DNA from 2 places in the Candidatus Villigracilis saccharophilus genome. Region 1 is predicted to be linked to the other one. Evidence: riboswitches for the same ligand, from Rfam matches in the RefSeq annotation. Region 1 holds a riboswitch; the other holds the start of a gene.
What was found. Region 1 has a riboswitch for S-adenosylmethionine ahead of metK (methionine adenosyltransferase). Riboswitches for the same ligand answer to the same signal wherever they lie in the genome.

Region 2: linked by a shared signal. The riboswitch ahead of IPL17_RS18215 (hypothetical protein) and the one ahead of metK (methionine adenosyltransferase) in region 1 are both predicted to bind S-adenosylmethionine.

What each region holds. Positions count from the first base shown of each region.
Region 1 covers NZ_JADJSO010000030.1:23,224-28,930, forward strand. Annotated here, with positions in the region: gene IPL17_RS11090 (hypothetical protein) at 1-572, shown strand, start outside; gene metK (methionine adenosyltransferase) at 689-1,900, opposite strand; SAM riboswitch class I at 1,972-2,079, opposite strand; gene IPL17_RS11100 (SUMF1/EgtB/PvdO family nonheme iron enzyme) at 2,208-2,690, opposite strand; partial or broken gene IPL17_RS11105 (SUMF1/EgtB/PvdO family nonheme iron enzyme) at 2,792-3,142, opposite strand; gene IPL17_RS11110 (C39 family peptidase) at 3,154-4,371, opposite strand; gene IPL17_RS11115 (flavin reductase family protein) at 4,507-4,992, shown strand; gene amrA (AmmeMemoRadiSam system protein A) at 5,048-5,626, shown strand; gene IPL17_RS11125 (tetratricopeptide repeat protein) at 5,656-5,707, shown strand, end outside.
Region 2 covers NZ_JADJSO010000056.1:11,250-16,956, reverse strand. Annotated here, with positions in the region: gene IPL17_RS18230 (homocysteine S-methyltransferase family protein) at 1-1,306, opposite strand, end outside; gene IPL17_RS18225 (DUF2199 domain-containing protein) at 1,355-1,882, opposite strand; gene IPL17_RS18220 (DUF5946 family protein) at 1,914-2,336, opposite strand; gene IPL17_RS18215 (hypothetical protein) at 2,336-2,704, opposite strand; SAM riboswitch class I at 2,861-2,961, opposite strand; gene IPL17_RS18210 (carbohydrate ABC transporter permease) at 3,020-3,844, opposite strand; gene IPL17_RS18205 (sugar ABC transporter permease) at 3,834-4,706, opposite strand; gene IPL17_RS18200 (sugar ABC transporter substrate-binding protein) at 4,708-5,707, opposite strand, start outside.

The DNA.
Region 1 (5,707 bases):
CTGGTGATTGGAACGGCGATGGCATAGATACGATCGGTATCTATCGCAACGGCTCCTTCTACCTGCGGAATTCCAATACCCTCGGCTTTGCCGATATCGTGTTCGCTTTCGGGCAGCCTGGGGATCAGCCGGTCGCCGGAGACTGGGATGGAAATGGGGTGGACACCATCGGTGTTTATCGCAATGGTTTGTTCCTGCTGCGCAATAGTAATTCCGCGGGAGCAGAGGATATTAGTTTTTACCTTGGAAATCCTGGCGATGTGGGCATTGCAGGAGATTGGAATGGCGACGGCGCAGACACCACCGGGGTATTCCGTCCAAGCAATGGCGTGATCTTCCTGAAGAACCTCAATACCTCAGGCTTTGCAGACATCAATATCAACTATGGCTTGTCTGGCGATATGCCGGTCACCGGTGATTGGAATAATGATGGGATCGATACGATCGGCGTCTATCGTAACGCGCAGTTCCTGCTGCGCAACAGCAACACGATCGGCTTCGCGGATATTGTCTTCGCATTGGGGAATCCCGGTGATATGCCCATCGCGGGCAATTGGGATGCGCTTCCATGATGAATGTCGGGCGTGTTTATGATGGTAAGTTTTAAACAGGTACCTTAAGTTGAATTAGATCAAAAAGCGTCTCTGATTTCTCGGAGACGCTTTTTATATCCATGTTTGTTACAAAATTACAACCCTGCGGCTTTTCTTAACACTTCAGCCTTGTCCGTCTTTTCCCAGGGGAATTCAATATCGTCGCGGCCAAAGTGACCATAAGCGGCGGTCTTGCGATAGATCGGTCGGCGCAGGTCAAGGTCGCGGATGATCGCGCCGGGGCGCAAATCGAAATATTCACTGACGAGTGCTGAGATCTTTTCGTCTGCGATCCTGGCTGTGCCAAAAGTCTCAACATTAACTGAAAGCGGGTGAGCTACGCCGATCGCGTAAGCCACCTGTACTTCCACGCGGTCGGCAAGACCGGCGGCGACAATGTTCTTGGCTACATAGCGCGCAGCATACGCGGCAGAGCGGTCCACCTTCGTGGGATCTTTTCCGGAGAATGCGCCGCCGCCATGACGCCCCATGCCGCCATAAGTATCCACAATGATCTTGCGTCCTGTCACACCGGCGTCCCCCATGGGTCCGCCGATGACGAAACGCCCGGTAGGATTTACGAATATCTTCAAATTCTTGTCAACCAAACCTTCCGGCAGGGTTGGGTAAATGATATGCTCGCTTACCATTTCAACGATCTCGGCGTGAGAGATTTCAGGCGCGTGTTGTGTTGAGATAAGAACAGTATCAATGCGCTTTGGTTTGCCCTGGGAATATTCCACAGTGACCTGACTCTTGCCATCGGGGCGCAGCCAGGGGAGTGTGCCGTCTTTGCGGAGTTCGCTCAGGCGGCGGGATAATTTGTGCGCCATATAGATGGGCATGGGCATGAGGGTGCTTGTCTCATTGCATGCGAAACCGAACATCATACCCTGGTCGCCTGCGCCGACATGTTCAATGCCAACATCTTTCATTTCGCCGCTTTTATCTTCCATTGCGTGGTCAACACCCAGCGCAATATCCGCGCTCTGGCTCGCCACGGCTGAAAGAACCGCGCAGGTGTTGCCGTCAAAACCTTTGTCGCTGCTGTCGTAGCCGATCTCGTTTACAACTTTGCGAACAAGTTCGTCGAAATTAACATACGCATTGGTTGTGATCTCGCCCAATAATGCCACGAAACCTGTCTTGACTGCTGTCTCGCAAGCAACGCGGGACATGTTGTCCTGTTCGAGGCAGGCATCCAAAACGGCATCCGAGATCTGATCGCAGATCTTGTCAGGATGCCCTTCCGTCACCGATTCTGATGTGAACATCAGGCTGGGTGAAGACATAAAAGTATTGCTCATTTTTTGTTCTCCTTATAAATAGAATTGCCCTTTCAACGTGAAAGGGCAATTGATCAAGAAATGTGTATACCCTCTCATCTCCCAGAAAACTATCTGTCGGATTTGGCACCATATTCAACTTTCGCTGACTGGTTGTCGAGACATCGCAGGGCCGTTCCCTCCGTCTCTCTGGATAAGAGCGCCGTATTAGGGCTATTGATTTGTGTTGGGATAATACCATAGCTAAGTTATTGAGTAAAGTTAAACAGGGAAAAAATCAAGATGATTAAATGTTTCGCTTCACTCCTTAACAGTTGGTTGCCCCCGCTCAATGAGCATCCGCGCATCTGAATCCGATCTTCGCCGAACTGCGGCCGTAATAGGTTTCATTCGGAGGTAATGCGAATGGATCTGGCCCCACTTCATAGCCACGGTTTGAGAGGCGTAAATTTAAGTGCGTATCCTGGAACGCTCCGCCGCGGATCACGCGGAAATTAGTGCCAGAGGTATTCTCTGGTCCAACGGGATTTGCACTCGGCGACACTTCGTAATATGTGGGTTTGTAATAATCTGCGACCCACTCCCAAACATTGCCAGCCATATCCAGCGCGCCGAAGGGGCTCGCCCCATCGGCATAGGAACCTACACGGGTGGTATCTCCAACTGAATTCTCTGAATTGGTTAAATTTGCATTTGGGGGCTCATCGCCCCACGGATATGTCCGCATATCATCGCCGCGCGCGGCCCGTTCCCATTCCGCTTCGGTGGGGAGATGCCGCTCCGCCCATTGACAATATAAATTTGCATCCATCCAGCTGATGTGCACAACTGGGTAATCTCGAAATTCAGGATTGCCAAAATAATCGAGGCGATTGTCCGAGCTGTTTTTGACTGGCGGTCTGCAATCGCCCGCCTCACACACAGGTTATACATGCCGTTGGTCACTTCCACTTGATCGATCCAGTACGCGTCGATCATTACCTCGTGGGCTGGGATTTCATCACTGTCACGTAAAACATCCAGTCCGCCCATGTAAACCGTCCCAGTTGGGATAAAGATCTGTGTCATGCCATCCATGGATGATATCTTCACCGTTTCAGATGTGGCTGCAGGCTGTGGTGTTTGTGTTGAGACTGGCGTGGCTGTTATGGGAACTTCAGTTGGAATCAATGTTTCTGGAAGTGTAATTGTTGCAACAGGCTCGTTTGCACTCTGACAAGCCGCCAGCATAAAAACGGAAAGAGCAAGGATCATTTTTTTCATATTTTATTGGATCAAATTGATGGCGTTTTTAGCCTGATCTTCAAAAAATTGGGGTTGATGCTGTCTGCTTTTTGCCACGCTTTGAGCGCGCCGGCATTATCCCCCTTGCGATAGAGTCCATAGCCGTACCATAGCCAGGTCTCCTCGGACATTTCAGTAACACCGCGCGCATAATCTGTCAGCACCAGCAGATCATCGTTTCTGCCCGAATGGAAGTATGCCAGAAATGGGCCGAATTGATAACGGAACATTCGCAATGGGACACCGATCTCACGCGCCTGGTCGTAAGCCAGCGCGGCTTCCTCGTAACGGTCAAAATAAACAAGATTACTGCCGACGTTGAACCAGGCGAATGCATCGGTTGGGTTTTTGGCTGAGTCTGCCTGGGAGGCGGCTAATGTGTTTTTCCGATTCAGGTTTGGGTCCCAGTTGGATGCGAGCAGGGCCTTCATCTCCTCTTCAAATTCTGGGAAATACATCACCAGATATAAATTATTGAACGGCTTCCATTCCTCTTCGAGTTGGGAGTATGTGATCTTCAGATCTGCGCCATGATATGAATCTTGAATGGTAAAAGATTGAGCGCTGTCGTCATAACCTGTCAGCAAAAGGTAATGCGCCGCCCACAGGTCATCGGTGGGACCAAGCGCGTCGTTGGGGTCAAGAGAGGTGACACTTTCCACAATGACCGGATAATTTGCGGCGATCAAACGCTTGAGCGTCTCGATATTTCCGCCCACGCGATATTCAAGATTCAACCAACCTGCCTGGGTGCGGACATAATAGCGCAGTTCTTCGGGGTTGACATTGCGGTCGCCTGTGACTGGTTTGATGAAAGCGGCAATATCCGCCTGCGTTCCCTCCCAACCGTACATGTGCAGCGCCATCGAGAGTGTGGCGGGACCGCAATTATTGGGAGTTTGCTTTTCATATTCAGGCGATGGGATGGATGCCTGCTCAGGCAGGGGCGGGAGTGTTGCGGTTGCAGTCGCTGAAATATCTGCAACGACGGTTGATGTGGGGATCGTTAATGATGCTGTCGGCTGCGGGGTGACAGGCAGCGCAGTTGGTACAGGACCAGGCGGGTTGATGGTGTTCTTTGCGTAGAGTGAAAATTTTTCAATGCGCCACACGATGGCTTCATTCACTCTGGGGATCTGATAGATCCCAAAGGCGAGAACAAGCATCCCTGTCAGCGCAATGATGATGGTTTTGGTGCGTTTTGACATGTTTAAGAGTCTACCATGCGATTATGAAATGGATTTAAGACTGCAAAAAATATTTACACACCTCTTACGCATTTTTGACTTGACGCTTGCCATTCTGACAATTATCATGAATTCATTATGGAGAACCAATTGGTTATGACCCTTGATCCTGAAAACTTACGCGCGGCCATGCGTGCCTGGTCTGCCGGCGTTACTATTGTGACCGCTGTACACGAAGGCGTTCGGCACGGAATGACCGTGAACTCATTCACATCCATTTCACTTGACCCGGCTCTGGTCACGATCTCTTTGCAAAAAACAGCTCGCACGCATGAATTTATCAGCAGTTCGCGCGCGTTCGGGTTGACTATGCTTTCTACCGAGCAAGCTAAAATTTCCGATCTATTTGCGGGGCGCATGGAAATCGAAGACCGGTTTGCGGGGCTTCAGACCGAAACTCTGGTCACAGGATCGCCCCTGATCGTTGGCGGGGCGGCGTGGCTGGATTGCCGTGTCGTTGATACATTTGACGCGGGTATGAATACGCTCTTCATCGCAGAAGTGCTCGCGGCTCGCGGTTACGACCATGCATTGCCGTTGATATATCACAACCGAAAATATTGGGGATTGTCTGAGTTATAGTTTATAAGAGCCTAAAGGTTTTCAAAACCTTTAGGCTCTACTTTTGGAGGACGTCATGACTGACCCATTGACTGATCAGGAAAAAAATATCCTTTTACGTCTCGCACGCGAAGCGATGGAAGTTCGGGTCAAGGGAAAAAAACTTCCTGCATTGGATAACAATTCGCTCACCCCGCAATTGCATGAGAATGGCGCGTCCTTTGTGACGCTTACCATCAACGCTGAACTACGCGGATGCATCGGCGCGCTCGAAGCCTACCAGCCGCTGGCGGAGGATGTGCGTGAACATGCCATCGCCGCCGCGCTGCAGGATCCGCGCTTCCCACCCGTGGATAAAAGCGAATTGGGCAGGATCAGGCTTGAGGTGTCGCGTCTGACCGCTCCGTGTTTGTTGGAATATTCAACAGGTGAAGAACTGCTGGTTAAGTTGAATCCGCATGTGGATGGCGTCATCCTCAAAGATGGTTTTCGCCGCGCGACATTCCTGCCTCAGGTCTGGTCGCAGATCCCCAACCCGGTAGATTTTCTCGATCACCTGTGTGCCAAGATGGGCGCGCGCAAAAATTTATGGCGGGATACAAAATTGCAGGTGTTCGTTTATCAGGTAGAGGAATTCCACGAACCCAACAACTAAATTACTGCGACAAGCGGTAAAATAAAAATATGGCTGATGCTTCACCTGACGATAAGAATACCGACGCAATCTTCCAGGATG
Region 2 (5,707 bases), on a different contig from region 1:
ATGCGATCTCAAGCACATCCACTTCGGTGGTGTCGATCACGAGCGGGACATCCACACCCATTTGCAATTTCTTGATGACCTTGCGCATTTGCTCGCCTTCGTCCGCGCGTTCGGTGACAGCCACGGAAATATCCAGCGCGTGTGCGCCGCCAGCGACCTGTTCACGCGCGATATCAAGAATGCCATCGTAATCTTCTTCAAGCAGGAGGCGCTTGAACTTGCGTGAACCTTGCGCGTTGCAGCGCTCACCAAGCAAGGTGGGGGCGGGTTCCTGTCGCATGGAAATTGCTGACATGGCAGAGGCAAGCTGAGGCGTAGAGTGAAGCGGTCGCTTGGGATGTGGATGCTGATCCAGTTTTTGAATCAGCAGCTTAAGATGTTCAGGCGTCGTGCCGCAGCATCCACCCACGACTGAAATGTTGTGCTTGGTCACGAATTCATACAAGTCATTCGCAAATGGTTCAGGCTCAAGCGGATACACGGCTTGACCATCCACGTTCAATGGAAGGCCCGCGTTCGGAATGCATGAAACGGGCAGCGTGGAATTTTCGCCGAGGAAGCGGATGGGCTCGCGCATGTGCTCGGGGCCAGTGGAACAATTGAGGCCGATGACATCGATGCCCATGCCTTCGAGGATGGTGAGGGATGCGTTGATATCGGTGCCGAGCAGCATACGGCCTGTCGTATCCAACGTGACCTGAGCCTGGATCGGCAAATATTGTTGAGTCTCAGCGAAAGCATTGTGAATGCCCGTGATGGCGGCTTTGACTTCGAGAATGTCTTGCGAGGTTTCAATTAAAAGAACATCCACGCCGCCTTGAATTAATCCAACAGCCTGTTCGCGGAAGGTATCGATGAGTTCATCGTATTTGACATTGGAAAGTTCGGGATCATTCGTGGAGGGAAGTTTGCCTGATGGTCCGATGGAGCCAGCGACGAAGCGCGGCTGACCTGTCTTCGCGGCGAATTCATCCGCAACTTTGCGCGCGAGATTTGCCGCAGCAACATTGATCTCGATGATGCGGTCCTGCAATTTGTATTCCGCCATCGTCAGGCGGTTTGAGCGGAAGGTGTCCGTTTCAAGCACATCCACGCCGACTTCGAGGAAGGAGCGATGGACTTTTTCCACGGCTTCGGGATACGAGATGACGAGATAGTCGTTACATCCATTGTATTGTTCGCCGCCAAAATGTTCGGCGGTAAGATTTTGTAATTGCAGGCTCGTTCCCATTGCGCCATCGAAGACAAGGACTTTCTTTTCGAGGGCGTCGAGGTAACGGCGGTTTGTGTATTTGCGATTTGTCATTGATTTATTTTTTCCTTCGTTGTTTTGTTTTACAACAGATGAATTGGATTATTTCGAATGTAAAACCAGTTCTGCAATCTCTTGTACCCTTTTCCAAGAAATTCCATTTCTTTGTTCTATCGCTAAAGGGTGGTCGGTGGGTTCGAGTTCAACAAACGGACGCACACCTATAGGTTGAGTACACACGTTCGTTCTCAAATTCAAAGTCTCTGGGTACAAAGAATGAGGTAATGAAGTTGATAACCAGCCAAAATATGAAGGCTCTTTTTCTCTGCCAATCTGGTTCCATAATTTACTTGTCTTTTTATAGTTGTCTTTGCTAAGAGAGACCCAAACAGTCCATCGAAAGAATTCAGGTGAACCAATAATTGGTATATCAATATTACCAACAACAAAATAGGATTTCTCACCAAAGAGTTTTTTTCCACGAACTTCACATTGGTCTGATGACAATAAAACTCTTCTCTTTTGTTCCTTTTCGGGCAAAGAAAGAACCAATGCAGGTGCGGAGCTTCCATAACTAACAGGAAGTCCTTCATGATATTGACCGCAAATATTACAAGTATATCCATTCATGCTTCAATTTCCGTTTTGCAACACTCGGAGTTCAAATTTTCAATCCTTGCGCCTCTTCCAGCACAGCCCTCGCCCACACGGACACATCCGCACAATAGACTTCCGCATTCTCGGTGCGGACATCGAGAATCGTTTTTGTCCACGTGGTTTTATTGATAACAGGCAATCCATCCCTCGATTTGATCTTGAAGGTGCGTTTGCCGCTGTCCACCAAATCCCTGTTTTGCTTGCGGATGAAGGCGGGCGGCTTATTTTCCACGAGAAATTCTCTCAATAACTCTCGTTCATGCAGCCAGCCTTCACGAGTCAACTTGCTGGAGTGCTGGATCATGTACGCAGTGACGGTCAAGTGATGGACAGCGCCATAGCCTGCGTCCGTGAATTCCAGAACGAGGAATTCATCAAAGCGCGTTTGACATAAAGTTTCAGGCGCGCCGCATTCGGGACAGTTCATTACTTTACCCAGGGAAGTCCGTAAGAAAAACTCACACCCTTTGGCAAAGTTGCGCGTCCCGCCTCGGTCATTTTGCCTTCTTCCATCATTTTGCGTGCGCGCTCGATGTTGGTCTCTGTCCACAGGGATTTTTGTCTGCGCGGCGTGAAGCGTTTGGCGTAGCGCTGATCGTCCATGCCTTTTTCGAAGCCGTCGATCCAGCCGAAGCAGATGGCTTCCTCCACCGCATCCACATATGGGATCGATGGTTTGCCTGTAAATTTTTTATATTGAACCAACCAGATCTCTTTTTTGAATTTGTGATTCTTTTCCAGCCATTCGCGGAATTCTTCACGCGTTGTTACATAAATTGTTTCGCCGATTTCCATATTATATATTCCTCTCGTCATTGCGATGGAGCGGAGCGACTGAAGCAATCTCCAACATAGCGTGGAGATTGCTTCGGGCGGGGAGAGCGCCCTCCTCGCAATGACATACTAAACAAAACGCCTCTCAAATTGAGAGGCAATGTGAAAACACATCAACTCTCATCTACCAATTGAATACATCAATTGCCGAAGTTGGCACCGCTTGAACGGTTGCCGAGGCTTCAAAGGGTCGGTCCCTCCACCTCTCTGGATGAGTACAGATCACAAGATTGTTCTTGTTTTATAACATAGCGAATGGGGCATGTCAAATAAAAATTAATTCATTACTTCTTCGCTGTTCCACGATAGCAGCGCGCGCTGCAAAGCCGAAAAGACAATCAGCGCAGGGACAGTGATAACGACTGAAGCGGCCATCAAGAGCGGCCAGTTGGTCTTATCCATTTCCTGAAGCTGAAGCAAACCGACTGGCAATGTATAGAGCGTTTGAGAACGCAGATACAACAGCGGATTGATAAAGTCATTCCAGTAATACAGGAATGAAAGCAGCCCAACCGCGATCAGCGCAGGGCGCGCCAGCGGAATGGCGACCTGCCACCAAGCCTGCAACAGACTCGCTCCATCCAATTCCGCTGACTCAAAAATGGCGCGGCCTGTACGGCGGAAGGTCCAGTAGAAGAGCAATATATAGATCGGACTGGTTCCCATCAACGCGGGTGCGATCAATGAAAAATACGAGTTGGTAATGCCCAGTTTTGCGAAGAGCAGAAAGCGGCTTAGCCATAACGCAGTAAATGGGATCATTTGCAGAAAGGCGGAAAATAACAGCAAGCGCAGACGGTCTTTGCGTCCAAGTAACGACATGCCAAACCCAGCCCACGAAGCGGTCAGCAGGGTGAGCAGAACTCCCGCGCAGGCAACCAGGAGGGAATTGAAGCTGTAGCGCGCGAATGGGAGAATCTCAAAGATGCGGGTGTAATTCCCCAGCGTCAGCGGCGAGGTAAGCCAATTCAGCCCGAATGACGGAGGCAGGCCCGCGGGCCGCAGGGATGCGCTGAACATCCAAAACAACGGCAGCAGAAAGATCGTTGTCAACGTCAGCGCGAGTAGATGATAAAAAAAGAGCATGGTCTTATTCTTCATCGCTTATCCATTTGTCAAAGAATTGATAAACGAGCACAACCAGGAAAACCGTGAACATAAAAACCACGAGGGTGATGGCGGCGGCTGGACCAAAAAGCAGGCGGTCAAATGCGGTTTCATAGATCATCAACGGCGTGAAAAAAGTGGAGTAGTACGGCCCGCCGCCTGTCATGATATAGGCAGGCGTAAACGTGCTTTGGAAGGAAAGCACCACATCCCGCACGGTCAGGATCGCCAGCCACGGAATCAGCAAAGGGAACGTGATGGATGAAAACATTTGCAAGCGATCCGCTCCATCCACGCGGGCTGAGTCGTATAAGACCTGCGGCACGTGGCGCAGTCCCGCGAGCAGAACGACAAATCCCTCGCCGATCTGAAGCAGGGACACGAGCACGATGGCGGGAAATGCCCAGGCTGAATCAGCCAGCCAAAGCGGGGCTGGCAGGCCCAGGGTCCGCAGGGAAGCGTTGAGCGGGCCATAAAGCGGATTCAGGATCCAGGTCCAGGCCAGCGCGTAAGCCGTGTCAGGGATGATGGTTGGCAAATACGCGGCCGCGCGATACAGTCCGCTGCCGCGGCGTTGATGGTTGTACAGCATTGCAACAATCAGCGCGCCAAGGATGCGCAGCGGCACAGCCCAGGCCGTGAAGATCATCGAGTTGGCGAAGGCAAGTTTGAAAAGCGGTTCGTTATACAGGAATTGGAAATTTTGCCAGCCGACAAAGACCGGGCTGGAAACCCCGTCATAGCGCATGAACGCGATATAGAAAGTCAGGCTCGCCGGAAACACGATCAGGAGCAATGTTCCCAGCAGATAGGGAGTAAGAAAAGCTGTCAGGCGGGCGCGGCGTGAACGGATCAACTCATTTCCCGATCAGGCTTTCTTGTGTCATATTGGCCACTCTCGACATGGCATCGTAATACGGGACCTGGCCGTAGAAGCCCAGTGAAATTTCATTGTCGGCGATCTCTTCGACTTCGGCCCAATTGGGATGAATGGGAAATGCGCGGATATATGGAATCTCGTCGAGAAAAACCTGACTGCTGGCTGGTTTGGAATTCGGATCAAGAAAGGCGGCTGAATTCGCGACCGAGATCAGCGAAGGCACAGTACGTCCAGACTCAGCCACGATGGCCTGCCCCTCGGGTGAATTTGCAAATTCTATAAAAGTCCAGGCGGCATTTTTGCTTTTAGAAGCGCTGGGCATACAGTAGGCGTCCGCGTGCAGGATGGTCGCCTTTTCCCGATCCTGCGGAAGCGGAGCAACATCCCAATCGAAAGCGGCAGATCTGCGATAGGTTGGCACACCGCGGCGGCTGTTGAAGAACATCGCAAGTTGTCCATTGATAAAACGCGACTCGCTGTCCTGCGAGGTTTCCTGCTCAAGGTTTGGAACAACGTGATATTTGGTTTGCAGGCTGAAGAAAAAGTCCGCGGCATGCAGGGCTTCGGCAGTCGCAAGCGTAAGAGCCTGCGGATTGGATTCATCATCCACGACTTCGCCGCCCGCCTGCCAGATGAACGGCGCGATGCGGATCAACTCCGGAGCGAGGCCTGCTCCGAACTGGTCAGTTTGGCCGTCGCTGTTGGAGTCTATGGTCAGGGCTTGCGCGGCAGCGGTGAAATCATCCCATGTCCAGCCATTGACCGGGTAAGCGACGCCAGCCTGATCGAATAGATCCTTGTTGTAATACACAACCAGGCTGGAAATATTTTGCGGGATGCACATCAACTCATCCTGCCACTTGAAAGCCTGCATTGCTTGAGGATAGAAGTCCGCCTCTTTGATCAGCTTTGAGTTTTCCAAATACCCGCCCAGCGGTTCCAAAGCGCCGGCATTGGCAAAGGTCGCAAATCTGCGA